Regions from separate parts of the Paenibacillus sp. FSL H8-0457 genome, predicted to be linked through region 2. Evidence: riboswitches for the same ligand, from Rfam matches in the RefSeq annotation. Region 2 holds a riboswitch; the other holds the start of a gene.
The links. Region 2 has a riboswitch for cobalamin ahead of MHI43_RS26195 (ABC transporter substrate-binding protein). Riboswitches for the same ligand answer to the same signal wherever they lie in the genome.

Region 1 (8,389 bases), 2.0 Mb from region 2:
GCGATTATATACAATTGAAGGAGCCGCTTCCGTCTTTTCTTTCTATATAAATCTAGCGAGTCAATACCCGCTTCAAAAAAAAGCGAATCCGATAATTCAGCATACTCGTATATGTATAATAGAGTGACGTGCAACTTTTTGGAGGTGGGCATAATGAATACTGGGATCAGTGGATTAGACGGACTGGATGAAGAGAAGCTATCAGAAATTCGCGAAAATGCCGCAAGGCTCTCGGACATGAAACAAGAGGTGCCCGTGGAAGAACTGTTCTCGGAATCATTCATTCAAAGACATACGAAGTTTTCTTCCATCGATCACTTGCTGAAGGCCGCTGGATACGAGGGAAGCACCGATGAAGATTTTGACGAATTCATACAAGGTCGCACGATTAACCCGTTTATCGTTGAGCATACCCCATTTCGCAGCTGGCAGGATTTTCAGGAATTAGCCGTATCCGCTTATATTACGAAATGGCTGGGATTGTAAATATTCCATCAGTACCGTACCCCGGGTCTTTCCTCTAATAAGGGAAGACAACCAAAGAAGCCCCTCTAACCGATGTTAGAGGGGCTTCTGATATATTTTTTTAAAAGGGGTGCTTTTATCTTATGCCCGAAATATTAAGGGGAGCTTAAATTACGATTAAAGAGACATAAATTGTTCAACATGAACGCATCCTTGTGCATCTGCATCAAGGTACGGCGAGGAAGGCACTTCATCTAAAAGTCACCGGACTTGAGTCTATTCGGTCGTCACCGTAGCCGTCTTGGTCTTGTTATCCCATTCCACCTTGGCGCCTAATGCCTCACCGATGGCCCGGAGCGGTACATAGGTCACGCCATTCTCCAGCTTGCCATCTTCGATCTGCTTACCGTTTACAATGACATTGACCTTATCGCTCACCGCAGCAGCCCCCTCTTTCTTCTGAAGTCCCAGGTATTTGGCAATGCCGTTGACATGGCCTCTCGCCAGAGCGTCCAGCACGTCCGGCCGTTTCAGCTTGGCTGCATCCGCTGCCACATCGATAAACAGGTTCTCGGTCAACACCGCAGGCATTTTAGATTCACGGACCATATGCAGGTTAGCCGCCTTCTGTCCTCGATCGCTTACTCCGTAGGATGTAATCGCGCTCATGACCTCCGAATGAATAACACTCTGGAGTTTTACCGAACCAGGGCTTGGGGAGGTATATCGATATGACTCGAAGCCCCCTGCACCGCCGCCTGCGTTACAGTGGATGCTTACCAGGATATCGGCACCGGCGGCGTTTGCCTTATTGGTCCGTTCCGCCAATTCCAGAAACACATCGGAAGATCGGGAGAGGTTTACCTGAACGCCGTCGTATTCGGCTTCCAATCGTTTTTTCACGGCTAGGGACAGCGCTAATACGATATCCTTTTCCTGCAGCCCGTTTCCGGTGGCTCCGGCATCCTTTCCGCCATGTCCTGCGTCAATCCAAACCTTTTTCACGATCATTCACCGCCTTTGTAGGTTGTTGAATAGCCTGGTGGCTAAATACAGCGAAGTGGGCCGCGTCCCTTCCTTCCGCTCATGCTTCCACGTTTACTAGGCAAGGCAACTATAGATCCTACTGCAAGGACGAGTATAATATATAAGATACTCCAATGGGGTACGGTCGGTGTTTGCTGGAGCCTATATCGAATGGCCCGGTTACGGTTTTGAGCTGACCTCTTGTGCCCCAGGCCCAAGCTTCATTTCATCCGGAATCCCTGATATTATGCATACAATGGAACTTTCCCGGAGATTGCCTTCATGTTTGGCAAGGCGGTGATTTCATCCGTGTTACTTCTATTCTAACCGATCGGAGACGGGTTATATGTCTGGATTTGTACTTATCGTGTTCGCTGCAGCTTTTATCATTCGTGGTGTCATGAGGATACGCAAACCCACATGGGGGTCCTTATATAAAATGTGGAACATAAAGTATGGGTCGGAGCCTGATTCCGACTACATTCGCTATATAAAATCCAGCGGGATTCTTCTGGTGGTTCTGGGATCGATCGTACTCGTATTCGGGATCCTGATGGTTATATTTTGAGCCCCATTACCGATCATCCCTTTAGGATTTAAAAAGCCCTGCCGACATGAGTCGGCAGGGCTTTTTGTTACGCGAAAGAAACGAAATTATACCCAGAAAGAAGCAGTAATGATGACCAACAAGATGAAGAGAACAAGAATCGCTCCGACAGAGTTATACCCGCCGTATCCAACTTCGCCCATGAGATTCCCTCCTTTGCTTACGATACGATATAACGTATTCAATAATTCATGAAGTGTCAGGGCGCACGTACTGCTCATAGACAAAAAAATAACCCAACCAGCCTCTGTCGGCGACCGAAGTGTCATTCAGCGACGATATTTCCTGTTCAGTCAGGCGGTAACTTATTTTCAATCCCGGTAAATCAAATTTGGCACGATACGTATATAAACAAGCTCGGCAATTAGCTCTATCACGGTTTGAGTGACGATTACCGCTGCTGCAATCGTAGCCATTTCCTCAGGCAGGGTAAGTGCTAAAGGAAGCACGACTAATGAATTCCGTGTCCCTGCACTAAATATAAGCGCTCTCCCATCCTTGGGTCCGATTCGAAAAAACGCCGAAGTCGCCCGTGAAATAAACGGCGTCATGATATGGAATAGAACATAAATGGGAACAACCGCTATGATAACGCTAAGGTCTTCATACACCCTCCCGATTTGTGAAGCAATGACTACAAAAAGAACAAACGCCATAAAGGGTACTGGGAGCCATGCGGTTAATTGCAACGATTTTGAACCCTTAGCACTTTTCTTGGCCCAGAACTGTGCAGCCAAAGCAAGAAGCAACGGGACGATAATCAAGAAGATAAATGCCTCGACAAATGGGCCCACCTTGACCATTTCTGCTGCTTCCGAGCCAAGGAAAAGCCACAAGTAAAACGGAAGCATAATCATTTGTACTACAAAAAGGATCGGTGTGGACGCAAGAATCAATCGCTCATTCCCTTTTCCTAACTGTGTAAAAACAATAACATAATCAATGCATGGCGTCAGAAGCACAAGGCAAACACCAAGTAAAACGGGAGCCGGTTGAGGAAATACCGAGGTTAGAATATAGACGAGAACCGGTGTTAGAACAAAATTCACAAGCAATAAAGCCCCCATAAAACGCCCGTTGGTTAAAGCCTCCCTCAGCTTAAGAAATGGAATTTGACAAAACATGCTGAAAAGAAGAATCGCAATCATGAATGATATGGCAGGCTCAACAAACATGCCTATGGCGGGGCTTAATAAGCCCATTACTGCACCTGATATCAAGGCTGCTGCATAAACGCCTATTTGATTCTTCTCTACACTCTCCAGTCTAAGCATCTGCCCACGCTCCGCTTTTTTATCCGAATTATATCACGGGACCAGCACGGTACGGCTAAATACCGCTTTGGGGGCAGCGCTGCTCTCAGTCATTGCATATACCCTATTTAGCTCTTGGAGAATATACACACCCATCTCTGAAAGGGTTCCTTACGTTGATTATTCTTCTTATAGCGGCATCTTTGCGTTCAATTTCGTACCAAACTTTTTTATTTTTATCATATTAGGTCTGATACTATCACCTATGATTGATAGCGCCATTTATAAGAGGTTTAATCTGAAAGGGATTAAAGGCGTCCTAACCATAATATTGGCTTATTTGTTGTTAGGCGTTGTTAGTGGCGATTCATCCATTTTGTTTTCAGCTATATTTCTGTTTCCATTTCAGGCGCAAGGTAACTTAAAATCTGAAAGCGGCAGTCCAAGACGATATCCATGTCTTAGCTTACCGCTTGTCTTAAGTTATAGGCCCTAGCCCATTTTCGAATCGTTTAATTAGGCAGCAGCATAGGATAATCGGAAAATGATGAAACGATAAAAGGAGAATGAACATGTACCGCGATCTATGTTACCCTTATCAAGTGTTTGATCCAAGATATCCATACTGGAACGATTACAACCGGCTTCATAACTTGAATCCTCATTATTTCAGTTGGTATGATGCCCGTTGGAATCGTGATGATGAAGATATTCAAATAACGGATTATGGGCGAGGACCACTTGTACTGAATATTGATCAAGCTGCGAAACAAAACAATACGTACCGAACCGCCTTATGGACTGGGAAGCACTTACAAGTGACCCTAATGAGCATTCATGTTGGAGATGACATTGGATTAGAGGTTCACCCCACAACCGACCAATTCATACACATTGAACAAGGTCAAGGGCTTGTTCAAATGGGCGATAGCAAACATAATTTAGATTTTCAACAAATGGCCTATAATGGCTATGCCATCATGATACCTGCTGGAAAATGGCACAATGTAACCAATATGGGCAGCGTACCGCTAAAAATATACGTGATATATGCCCCTCCAGAGCATCCATTTGGCACGGTCCACGAAACAAAAGCAGAGGCCATGTCTGCTGATTAGAATTTGTTATTCTTAGGATTTTGCAAATTTATATGCCGTTAGAAAACTGAAGCCCGTCAGCTTAATGCTGGCGGGCTAAAGTGTTATACTAAAAATATATAACGAGACAAAAAAACATAAACAACACGAAATGATGGATAAGAACAGTTTGCTATCTTCACTTTCCCCTCTTTTCACTCCTACAATGTGCATTAGGTATCCGGCACTTACAGACAGAGTTACAAACCCTAAATATAACGTTTTGTGAGAACTGAACCAAACGCATATAACAAAAATAAAAGCTATCCACGTGAATATATATCTCAAAGCTTTAAATGGTCTATCGCCCAAAATATCACCTAAGAAAAAGTTGCATTCACCTTCTCCAGTAGACACTTTAATCTCACGTCTGGACTTGCCGATCAGTACGACAATATCTGTTAACTCTATATTCTTTATACTCATCAAACAGCCTTAAGGTAACGGCACAGTGCTCATGAAAAGACTTAGCTATAGCTTGTTATATTAACTTACAGATAGCTACTTGCAAATTATTTTGAGTATTCTACTTCTTAAGGAATCTATAAATACCAATGATCAATGCAATTAATGAAAGCCCAGAAGCTAGAAAATATAAAAAGGCATTTCCTCCATTAGGTATCGGTAGATTCTCACCTACTGGTCCAGTCTCCGGAATAGGCGGATTGAGACTTAAATAACCTGCCCTTAAGCATAAAATCATAATCAAAAATGACAAAATACAACCAATAACAATTTTTAGTTTGTTCATGAAACCTCCTAAATATTTCTTTTATTTTTTCGCTCTTTAAGAGCATCGTACTTACTAGAGAGGAAGAACAAGGCCATTTTAACGAGGTTGGGCAGATTATGACATAAGGTGACGTATTTGAGGTCTATACTGGATGTAGATAAACGTAACGAAAGGAGCAATACATCATGACACGAAGAATAATTTTAGATTTAGCGGTTACTTTGGATGGTTTTATTGAAGGGAAACATGGTGAAGTTGATTGGTGCATTATGGACTCTGAGATGGGGTTTAATCATTTTTTAAATCAAATCGACACCATTCTATATGGAAGAAAAAGCTATGATTTATGGGGGCAATTCACTCCGGAAATTGGACATACGGATTCTGAAAAAGAATTTTGGGAATTGGTTCACAGCAAAGAAAAGTATGTATTTTCCAGGACGCAAAAGGGGACTGATCATAACGCAATATTCATAAATGATAGCATTCTTGAAGAAGTAAATAAATTAAAGAATAAGCCTGGTAAAGACATCTGGCTGTACGGTGGAGCAAGTCTTATTACGACTTTTATCAATTTAGGGCTTGTTGATGAATATCGATTATCCGTTCACCCTGTCGTTTTGGGAGAAGGAAAACCGCTGTTTGTCGATATAAAACAGAGGTTGAATTTAAAAATGGTGAATACAAGAACGTTCTCCTCAGGCGTTGTGCAACTAATTTATCATTTTGATGGGAACGAATAATATTGTGCATTCGCCAACACGTACAAATAACGGCCCGGTTCCCGAATGACGGAAAGCCGCGCCGTTATTGACTTTATGAAGATGCTGGTGAAGGGAATTGAACCCCCGACCTACGCATTACGAGTGCGTTGCTCTACCCCTGAGCTACACCAGCACATGTGGTTCGATGATATTCCTCTCGAAACAACAAAAATTATTATAATACTTCGGCAGCAAAATGCAAGTCCTATTCTAACGGGAATATCCACCGAATTTGGTGGCATTACCCGCCTAACTTCTCCTGAACGGATTGGATCTTCTGTTTGCTCGAGGAGACCTGGTCCCTGCGGTCGTCAATTTTAACGGAAGTCGATACGCGCTTTGCCCCGGACAGAAAAGGCGCTTCATGCAAAGCCTCAATCGCCCGCCAGATCATGTTAAGCTCCCCCTCGATGATCGTGCTCATCGATGTCAGCTCATAGGAAATCCCGTCCTGCTGTTTCAATATTCGCTGCATCTCGGCGACATAAGCGCTTAAACTCGTGGTTGCGGTTCCGATCGGAATCACCGTTACCTCTGCTATTGCCATCTGAACAACCTCCCTCGTCATATCTCAATCATGTAAGACCCTTCAATTCCAATGCCGGATACGGATATCATACCAATTTCGGTCCGCCATATCAAAGCCCTTCAATTTTAGCTTCACACAAGATATAGTGTATCCTGCCCGCCTCATCCATACGGTAATATCCTATTTTGTCAAAACGAGAATATACGCGGTATCTGCGCAGAAAAGGTCGCATTTGGTCACAATCCAGGAAATCTTATCGCCTTTTGACAGTTTCTTAACTGGCACAATGACCGCTCGTTTGCTATAATTCTTTTTGCGTTCAATTTTAAGAATATGGTTTACAAACACAATATATTGGGTTAAATTAGATTAACAACAACCAAATATAGTGTATATAGGTGCCGGATCAACCCATAAGGCAGTCCGGCTTAATAGGGAAGCATGGTGTAAATCCATCACGGTCCCGCCACTGTAAGGGCTCTTAGGCTGTTCATCATTTTTTCAGCCTTCCTCATACGGCATAGCCACCGAAGAATCGGATCAAGGTTTTCGGAAGGTACCGCCGGAAGGCAGAAGCCCGAGTCAGAGACCTGCCTATATACAGCAGACACCAACCTACGGGGCTTTAGGTAAGTGTTCGTTAAACTTGCGTCTGTACATAACATCATGCCCGTTCAAGGGCTTATGTCAAACGTCATTTCCGATCACAGCGCACGGACATTTTCAAGCCTGCCCGCGGGTTTTAGAAAATGTTTTTTTGATGTCCTTTTTCATATTTCCCCCGAAGAAAGCGAGGAATTTATTCATGCCCCAGCTCGTAGTTAAACCGAACAACCGTCAGCTCGCCTTTGATGAAATTCGCCTCTCCGTCTATGCCGACCGGACTCTGAAAGGATTGGACATGCTCGATAAGGAGCGTCTGCTTCGCGGCGTCAATGCCAAATTGCGCGGTGAGCAAGTTACCGGCGAAGAAATCAGCAGCGCCTTCACGATGTCCGCCCTTGAGCTTGTAACCAAAGAGGAGCCGAATTGGAAGTTTGCGGCTGCGCGTTCGTTTCTGACCTCTTTATATAAAAAAGCGGCTACCAACCGCCGATACAAAGCATACCCGGAAGAACCATACGGTGCCTTCTACCCGCTCATTACGGAGCTTGTACAGAAAGGCATCTATCGCGAGGACCTTCTGACCAGCTACACCAAAGAACAAATCGAAGAACTCGGCGAATGCATCGATCCAAGCCGCGATCTGCTGTTTGATTACATCGGTCTGTTGACGCTGGCTGAGCGTTACCTGGCAAACGACTTTGACGGTCGCGTCATGGAACTTCCGCAAGAACGCTACATGGTCATCGCGATGTTCCTCATGCATAACGAGCCTGCCGACAAGCGTCTTGACCTTGTCAAGGAAGCCTACTGGGCCATGAGTAACCTGTACATGACGGCGGCTACGCCGACCATGTCCAATGCAGGTAAAAAAGTAGCCGGCCAGCTGTCCAGCTGCTTCATCGATACCGTGGACGACTCCCTGGAAGGAATCTTCGATTCCAATACGGACATCGCCCGTCTCAGCAAAATGGGCGGCGGCATCGGGGTATACCTCGGTAAAGTCCGTGCACGCGGCTCTGACATCCGTGGTCACAAGAATACCAGTTCCGGCGTCATCCCTTGGATTCGCCAGCTGAACAACACCGCTGTTAGCGTTGACCAATTGGGAACTCGTAAAGGTGCCATCGCGGTTTATCTGGATGTGTTCCACAAAGACATCCTGTCCTTCCTGGATCTGAAGCTGAACAACGGCGACGAGCGCATGAGAGCGCATGACGTGTTCCATGGCGTATGTCTGCCCGACCTGTTCATGGAGGCTGTCGAAGCTCGT
Region 2 (8,389 bases):
CGCGACCGATCTGGGCGGCATGATCGGACGTCTTGTCTACGACAGCGTCACGGAGAGCATCGCCGCCGAAAGAGAGGATCGGATATGACCGTCGTATGGGTCATATGGGCGGCGGTCGCGCTGGACTTGCTGATCGGAGATCCGAGATGGCTGCCGCATCCCGTCATCGGCATGGGGAAGGCGATCCGCCGGGTCGAAGGGTGGATACGCCAGCGGACGACTTCCGCCCAGGGACTGAAGCGGGCGGGGATATTGCTGCCGGTGATCGTGGCCGGCGGCTCCTTCGTGCTGGCTTGGCTGCTGCTGGAGCTGTGCGCAGCGATTCATCCTTGGCTTGCCTGGGGTGCGGAGATCGTTCTCATTGCGACTACGATTGCGATCAAGGGGCTGCGCGAGGCCGGATTGGAGGTCTACGGCCATCTTCGTTCCGGGAATATCGCCGAGGCCAGGCAAGCGCTCAGCATGGTGGTCGGGAGGGACACCGCCCATTTGGATGAGCCGGAAATTGTGCGGGGGACGGTGGAGACGGTTGCGGAAAATATCGTGGACGCGGTCATCGCTCCGCTGTTTTTTGCCTTGATCGGAGGGGCGCCGCTTGCGATGGCCTACCGCGCCGTGAATACGCTGGATTCCATGGTCGGTTATAAAAACGAGAAGTACCTGCATTTAGGCTGGGCCTCCGCCCGGCTGGACGATCTCGCCAATTGGATACCGGCACGCCTGACCGCCGGGCTGTTGACCGTTGCGGCGGCGATGTTTTCGCTGCAGTGGAAACAAGCGATCAAGATGGTTAAACGAGATGCGCGTAAGCATCCCAGTCCGAACAGCGGCTTCCCGGAATCGGCCGTTGCCGGTGCCCTGGGGATTCGCCTGGGAGGCGAAAATTCGTACCAAGGCGTAATCTCGTTCCGGGCTTTCATGGGGGACCCCGACCGACCGCTCGAAGCGGAGGATATCCGGGTGACAAACCGTCTGCTTGTGGGCGTATCGGTTTTGTTTACGATGCTGGGTACCGCGGTGCTCGGACTTGCTGCCGCGGCAGGAGGAAGCCTATGGATATGAGGATCATCCTGCATCTGGTCCGCCACGGCCGCACGTTGTGGAACGAGGAGCGCCGTTATCTCGGCCATGAGGACCAGGGAATTCTGGCTGAGGGAAGGGAACAGCTCCTCCCGCTGCGGGAGGAACTTCGCTGCAGGCATTTTGTCCGGATCTATTGCAGCGATCTCCTCCGCTGCCGGCAGACGCTCCATGTGATCTTATCGGATTCAAAAAGGGGTGCTGTTCCTGATGATGACATATTGGGCCAGTTTATACCGGGCGTACGATATGACCCACGGCTGCGCGAACTGGATTTCGGGGATTGGGAAGGAAAGACCTACGAGGATTTGAAGACGGATTCCCTCTACCGGCGCTGGATCGATAACCCCGCGGAAGTTACGCCGCCCAGCGGGGAGAGCTGGGAAGCTTTCGGTTCCCGCGTCCAGGCTTTTTTGTCGGGATTGCATTTGGATGTGAAGGAATTATTGCATATGGAGGAAGCTCCGGATACCCTTGCGCAGGCAGAGGCAGAGGCAGAGGCAGAGGCAGAGGCAGAGGCAGAGGCAGAGGCAGAGGCAGAGGCAGAGGCAGAGGCAGAGGCCAGGCGTGGTGATGATGGCCGTGAAACGCGCGCTGAAGGCGTTGACGTGCTCGTGGTCACCCACGGCGGCGTTATTCGGGAGATGGCAGCGGCTACCGTGCCGGATACGGAATTCTGGGCGACGTCGGTTATGCCGGGCGAGGTGCTCAAGCTGCAGCTGACATGGGACGGAGCACGCTGGCGGGGCGTACGGTTAAGCGAATAAAACGAAAACGTATGATTTCGGTCGGAATAGGCGATAACGGGCTAAATCGGTGTCATGACGCAATCGAAACGCCCGAAACTTTCAGTTGTAAGGGGATGGTTTATCGCCTATAATCTTGTGCAGAGAAACCATGCTTGGCCTATCATCCATAAATTCATATGATTTGCGAGGGTCCCGGACAGAGGGCGTTATTGTTTTCTGCCGGGTTAATAGGGAAGCCGGTGCAAGTCCGGCACGGTCCCGCCACTGTGAAGCAGGGACTTTTCCATATGCCACTGAGCCTTTAGCGCTTGGGAAGGCGGAGAAGTCGTTACAACCTGCAAGTCAGGAGACCTGCCCTCAGCGAATGAAAGACGGTCCTTCGAGGAGAGGATTACGTTTACCGGACGCATGGAGCCATGCGGACGGAAGTTTAAGGCGCCATCGTTGAACGGTTATCCCGGCGTCCTTATGATACAAACGTAATCCCTGAGTCCTTGTCATCGAGGAGTCGGGGATTTTTGCTTCTTAGGGGTATGAAGATTGAACGTTTCTTACCAGTTAAGGATCGGTCGAAGGAATTTAGACACATTGCGCCAGGTTCTCAATTATGTTTAGGGGGATTCCAAGAGATGAAAGCATTAAACAAAACATGGTCCGTACTTCTGGTAGCCATACTGATGGCCCTGGCCTTGATCGGCTGCGGCGGCGAAGAAGCAGCACCGAAGGATGCGACGCCGCCGGCACAGCAGCAAGAGCAGAATAACGAAGCGCCGGCGGATTCGGCGGAAGAGCTTAAGACCACGTATCCGCTGACCGTCAAGGATTCAACGGGCGTGGAAATGACGTTTGAGAAAGCGCCGACCAAGATTGCGTCCCTGACTCCGTCCGAGACGGAAAAACTGTTTGCATTGGGACTGGATGAGGAGATCGTTGGCGTATCCGATAACGACGATTACCCCGAAGCGGCCAAATCCAAGCCTAAACTGGGCGGGTTCCAGGTGAATGAAGAGGCGATCATCGCAGCCGACGCCGATGTGGTATTCGCGGCTTCGATGAATGCCCAGAATGCCGAGAAATTGCGCGAGCTTGGCGTTACCCTGTTCGTCAACGATCCGAAAACCATTGATGCGGTGATGGAGAACATCGAGCTGATCGGTCAAATTACGGACCGTCAAGCCGAGGCGAAAGCGGTCGTCGATCAGATGAAGCAGGAATTGGCTGCCGTTACGGAAGCCGTGAAATCCGTGAAGGATGAAGACAAGAAGAAAGTGTACGTGGAGTTCTCTCCGGGATGGACCGTCGGCAAAGGCGAGTTCATGGATGAGATCATTACCGCAGCTGGCGGCGTCAATGCAGCCGGCGATGCGGAAGGCTGGTTCGAAATCAGCGAGGAGAACATCATCGCCGCGAACCCGGACGTTATTCTGTACACGGACGATGTGGTGGACGAAGCCACCAAGAAAACATTGGATCAGCTGATCAAGGAGCGCGGCGGCTGGGATCAGATCGAAGCCATCAAGAACGATCAGGTTATTTCCGTGGATGCCAATCTGCTCAGCCGTCCGGGCCCGCGCGTGACGCAAGGACTGATAGAAGTGGCGAAGGCCGTTTATCCGGAATTGATGAATCCATGAGTAAAAAACTTGCAGGATTCGGTGCGGCCGGCCTGATCCTTTTACTGCTAACCTTGGTTGTCAGTCTCGGAATCGGCTCCGTTCACCTGCCTGTGAGAGAGATTGGAGCGATGCTGCTGCACCGGCTGCCGGGAATCGGCGATTCCATCGTTCCAGGCTGGGAAGCTTCCTCCGAGCAAATCCTGATGAAGGTGAGATTGCCGCGGATCCTGCTCGGGATGCTTGTTGGAGCCTCCCTGGCGGTGGCCGGAGCCGCCTTTCAAGGCGTGCTTCGCAATCCGCTGGCGGATCCGTTTACGCTCGGTGTGTCCTCGGGTGCTGCGCTTGGCGCGGCATCCCTGATTTTTTTCGGAATGGAATATTCCTTTGCCGGAGGTTACACACTGCCGGTTGTAGCGTTTCTGACCGGAGCAGGCACCCTATGGGCTGTTTTGCTGCTGGCAAGGGATCAAGGAAAACTGCCGATCCATGGGCTCATCCTGTCCGGGGTGGTCATGCAGTCATTTCTGGGCGCCGTCGTTTCGTTTCTGACGGTGATGTCCAAAGATACGGTGAACCAAATCCTGTACTGGACGATGGGAAGCCTGAGCATGCGCGGATGGTCGTATACGGCCATCCTTTTCCCGTATTTTGCAGTGGGTTTCGTATATCTATGGAGCAGGTCGCGGGCGCTTAACATTTTGTCGCTCGGGGAACGGCAGGCCGCTCATATGGGATTGAATGTCGATCGTCTGAAGACCAGCGTGCTGATCGTCGCTACCCTGCTTGCCGCGGCAGCCGTATCGGTTTCCGGCGTGATCGGGTTCGTCGGGCTTGTAGTGCCGCATATGATTCGGCTGATCACCGGCTCCGATTACCGCGTGATTGTTCCCCTGTCGGCGCTGGGCGGCGCGATTTTCATGGTTTGGTGCGATACGGCAGCACGCTCCGTCTTGGCGCCGACGGAAATCCCGCTCGGGGTGGTCACGGCATTCATAGGCGCTCCGTTCTTTGCTTATCTGCTGTACCGGAACAAAAAACGGCGCAGGGAGGGGTTATCATGATTACGGCCCAAGGGCTTGGCAAAGCCTATGGCAAGGCGTCGATTCTATCCGGGGTGGACCTTCACATTGCCGAAGGGGAATGGTGGGGGATCATCGGACCGAACGGCAGCGGCAAGTCCACCCTCATGCAGCTGTTATCCGGCGTGGAGAGTCCTACGGAAGGAAGCGTGACGCTTCTGGGCAAGGAGCTTGGACGCTATAACCGGAAGGCAATGGCCCGAATCGTGGCGGTGCTGCAGCAGGAGGGACTCGACCCTACCGATTTTACCGTCCGGGACGTGCTGGAGATGGGGCGATTCCCGTTCTTGAACTGGCTTGGCCGTGAGGATAAGGATGCGGCCCCGCTTATCGAGGCCGTTATTCGAAAGCTGGATCTGAACGGCCTGGAGGAGCGCCGGCTTACCGAGTTAAGCGGAGGACAGCGCCAGCGTGTCGCTTTGGGCAAGGTGATGGTCCAGGAGCCTTCGCTGCTGATGCTGGACGAACCGACGACCTATCTGGATATCCGCTATCAGCTTCAGTTCATGGATATGGTGGCGGAGTGGCGGAACTCGTCCGGCATAACGGTGATCAGCGTACTGCATGACCTCAATCTGGCTGCTCAATTCTGCGATAAGCTGCTGGTTCTGGATCAGGGACGGATCGCAGGGGTGGGCAAGCCGGAGGACGTGCTGACGGCAGCGTATATCCGACGGATTTTCCGGGTGGAGCCCTCCATCGTGACCCATCCCGAGAATGGGGCTCCGCAGGTGCTGTTAACGGCGAACAGCACCTGGTCCTAAAGCGGTGTTGCCGCAGGTTCAGCCGCGTTGTAAGATTTAGGAGCAAGAGGAAGGAGGCCGTTTCATTGACGGATACACTCACAAGTCGTTTGAAGGGAATTACCGCTAACATTAAACCGCTGGATGCCGAGGCGCAGGCGGAAACCGCCGCCTATTTGGATACGTTGACGAAGCCTCCGGGCAGTTTGGGCAAGCTGGAGTCGCTGGCGATCCAATTAGCGGGAATCACGGGGAAAATGAAGCCCTCGTTTACCAAAACATCCGTGGTTGTCATGGCTGGCGATCATGGGGTGTGTGATGAAGGAATCAGCGCATTTCCGGCCGAGGTGACGCCCCAAATGGTGATGAACTTCCTGAATGGAGGGGCGGCCATTAACGTGCTGGCCCGTCAAGCGGGGGCAGACGTTCATTGCGTGGATATCGGCGTAGCGACCGAGCTGACCCATGAGAGGCTCCTGTCCCGGAATATTGGCAGAGGAACCGCCAATATGGCCAAAGGACCCGCAATGACAAGGGAAGAAGCGCTGCAATCCGTAGTGACCGGAGCTGAGGTGGCGGCAGAGCTGGTTAAACAAGGCACGCAGATGTTCGTAACCGGAGAGATGGGCATCGGGAACACGACGCCAAGCGCGGCTATTTTCTCGGTTCTGTCCGGCAAGCAGCCATCCGAGGTTGTGGGACGAGGAACCGGCGTGACGGATGAACGGCTGAACCATAAGATTCGGGTTGTGGAACGGGCGATACAAGTCAATGCGCCTCATGCCGCCGACCCGCTCGACGTGCTGGCCAAAGTCGGGGGCTTCGAAATCGGCGGATTGGCCGGATTGATTCTGGGGGCGGCTGCTCATGGATGTCCTGTCATCATTGACGGATTCATATCCAGTGCCGCGGCGTTGGTTGCCAAATCGATCTGCCCGGATGCCCTTCCTTATATGATTGCTTCCCATGTTTCGCATGAACAGGCGCATGTTCTTCTGCTGAAAGAGCTGGGACTCCAGCCGATGCTGCAAATGGACATGCGTCTTGGCGAGGGGACGGGCGGTGTGCTGTGCCTTCATCTGGTCGAGGCGGCGTGCAGGATCGTGAACGAGATGGCGACGTTTGAAAGCGCCGGCATCAGCGGAGGAGCCGTATGAGTCATCGTGGAAGCGTGTTGGTTACGGGCGGAGCGAGGAGCGGGAAGAGCTCGTTCGCGGAGAAGCTGTGCATGAAGCGCGCCGATTCCGGTACATATATAGCGACTGCGCAAGCCTATGACGATGAGATGCGGGAACGGATCCGGATTCATCAAGACCGCAGGCAGGATTCAGCCTATGGTTGGCAGACGGTGGAGGAGCCTGTCGCACTGCCCGAATTGCTGGAAACGCTCGGCCAGTCAGCCTCGGATGCCCCTGCGGTGGTAGTGGACTGCCTGACGCTGTGGCTTACGAATGTGCTGCTGCAGGCCGAACCTGAAGGCACGGCCGTCATGGAAGAACGGCTGGGGCTTCAAATCGACAGGCTGGCAAGAGCGGTTCAGGTATACCCGGGCATGGTTATATTGGTAACAAACGAAGTGGGTTCAGGGATTGTACCCGAATATCCGCTGGGCCGGATTTATCGCGACTGGGCAGGGATCATGAATCAACGACTGGCCCAGGTCTGTGACGAGGTATTTCTGGTGACCGCGGGAATCCCAATGGAAATCAAGAGCAGGGAGTATCGGATATGAGCAAGATGATCGAAGCGGCTGCGGCCGCTTTTCAATTTTTATCGAGGCTTCCCGTGCGGAGGGAAATTCCCTTTACACCCGAAGTTCAACAGCGGAGCGTCGTTTTTTATCCTTTCGTAGGGGCAGTCATAGGTGTTATCGTTGCCGCATTGGGACTGGGCTTAAGCTTTGTGCTGCCTTCCTTTCCTGCTGCCGTCATCCTGCTGGCTGCATGGGTAGCATTAACCGGAGGGCTTCATCTCGATGGCTGGATGGACAGCGCGGATGCGCTGCTGAGCCATCGGTCGCGCGAACGAATGCTTGAAATTATGAAGGATAGCCGGGTAGGCGCGATGGGGGTCATGGCCTGCATGCTGCTGCTCCTTCTGAAAGCTTCCTTAATCATGTCCGTTTGGGATTTGTCTGAGGGGGTATGGAAGCAAGAAGCGTGGCTGCTGGTGCTCGCTCCGGTCTGGAGCCGCTGGTTTATGGTCCACGCCATGTATCGATGGCCGATGGCACGGGGAAGCGAGGGACTGGCAGCTTTGTTTCACGGACTGTCCGTTAGAAGGAGGTCGCTGGCAGGCATAGTCGCGATCCTGTTAACGCTGGTTGTCATAGGCCTTCTCTGGTGCACGACAAGCACACTGGATCTTGCGGCGATTGGAATCGGAGGAATCCTCGTCATCCCGTTGGCAGCCTGGGCCGTTGGAAGTTTGACGGCCGAACGGATGAGCCGAAGACTCGGGGGACTGACGGGAGATACCTACGGGGCGTTGAATGAATGGATCGAAACGATTGTGTTAATTTTGGTAGTTCTCCTTTTGAAGTTTACATGATATGATGGTAGAGCAATGCGGTGGTATTCCGATCAACATAGTCGACATAATTCACGTCAACAGAAAAATAACGTTTTTGACAGGAATTTTCTCAAACGGGTAATGATATGTTTAGAGTGGGCTATGAAATGGATATGAATACATACTAGCGCACTTATGACATGAGGATGACGCAGTATATCCTTATTTATAGAATGGGAGGAATCATTAGGATGGAAACGCTTTGGGTTATCATCAATGTCCTTGTTCTGATTCTGCTGGTCGGTATTTTGTACTGGATGCAGAGAAAGCATTACTCGTTTACCAAACGCGTGTTTGCCGGACTTGGACTGGGTGTGTTGTTCGGAGTGGCACTGCAGCTCATCTACACTTCGACCTCCGATGTGGTGGTGAAATCCACCGATTGGTTTAATCTGGTTGGCTACGGTTATGTCAGACTGCTGCAGATGATGGTCATTCCGCTGATCATGGTGTCGATCATATCGGCCATCATGAAGCTGAAGGGCGGAAAGAACCTGGGCAAAATGAGCGGACTGATCATTACGGTGCTGCTTCTGACGACGGCGGTAGCC

Region 1: it holds a riboswitch for cobalamin, as region 2 does, so the genes downstream of both, MHI43_RS03430 (ribonucleoside-diphosphate reductase subunit alpha) here and MHI43_RS26195 (ABC transporter substrate-binding protein) in region 2, are expected to answer to the same signal.

What each region holds. Positions count from the first base shown of each region.
Region 1 covers NZ_CP150293.1:780,022-788,410, reverse strand. The annotation lists gene MHI43_RS03475 (hypothetical protein) at 154-486, shown strand; gene MHI43_RS03470 (N-acetylmuramoyl-L-alanine amidase) at 742-1,470, opposite strand; gene MHI43_RS03465 (hypothetical protein) at 2,146-2,241, opposite strand; gene MHI43_RS03460 (bile acid:sodium symporter) at 2,410-3,372, opposite strand; gene MHI43_RS03455 (cupin domain-containing protein) at 3,924-4,469, shown strand; gene MHI43_RS03450 (hypothetical protein) at 5,014-5,238, opposite strand; gene MHI43_RS03445 (dihydrofolate reductase family protein) at 5,406-5,963, shown strand; tRNA gene MHI43_RS03440 (tRNA-Thr) at 6,046-6,117, opposite strand; gene MHI43_RS03435 (MTH1187 family thiamine-binding protein) at 6,226-6,531, opposite strand; cobalamin riboswitch at 6,893-7,126, shown strand; gene MHI43_RS03430 (ribonucleoside-diphosphate reductase subunit alpha) at 7,319-8,389, shown strand, end outside.
Region 2 covers NZ_CP150293.1:5,857,938-5,866,326, reverse strand. The annotation lists gene MHI43_RS26210 (adenosylcobinamide amidohydrolase) at 1-88, shown strand, start outside; gene cbiB (adenosylcobinamide-phosphate synthase CbiB) at 85-1,062, shown strand; gene MHI43_RS26200 (histidine phosphatase family protein) at 1,053-1,847, shown strand; cobalamin riboswitch at 2,000-2,203, shown strand; gene MHI43_RS26195 (ABC transporter substrate-binding protein) at 2,459-3,463, shown strand; gene MHI43_RS26190 (iron ABC transporter permease) at 3,460-4,506, shown strand; gene MHI43_RS26185 (ABC transporter ATP-binding protein) at 4,503-5,288, shown strand; gene cobT (nicotinate-nucleotide--dimethylbenzimidazole phosphoribosyltransferase) at 5,354-6,424, shown strand; gene cobU (bifunctional adenosylcobinamide kinase/adenosylcobinamide-phosphate guanylyltransferase) at 6,421-6,999, shown strand; gene cobS (adenosylcobinamide-GDP ribazoletransferase) at 6,996-7,817, shown strand; gene MHI43_RS26165 (L-cystine transporter) at 8,030-8,389, shown strand, end outside.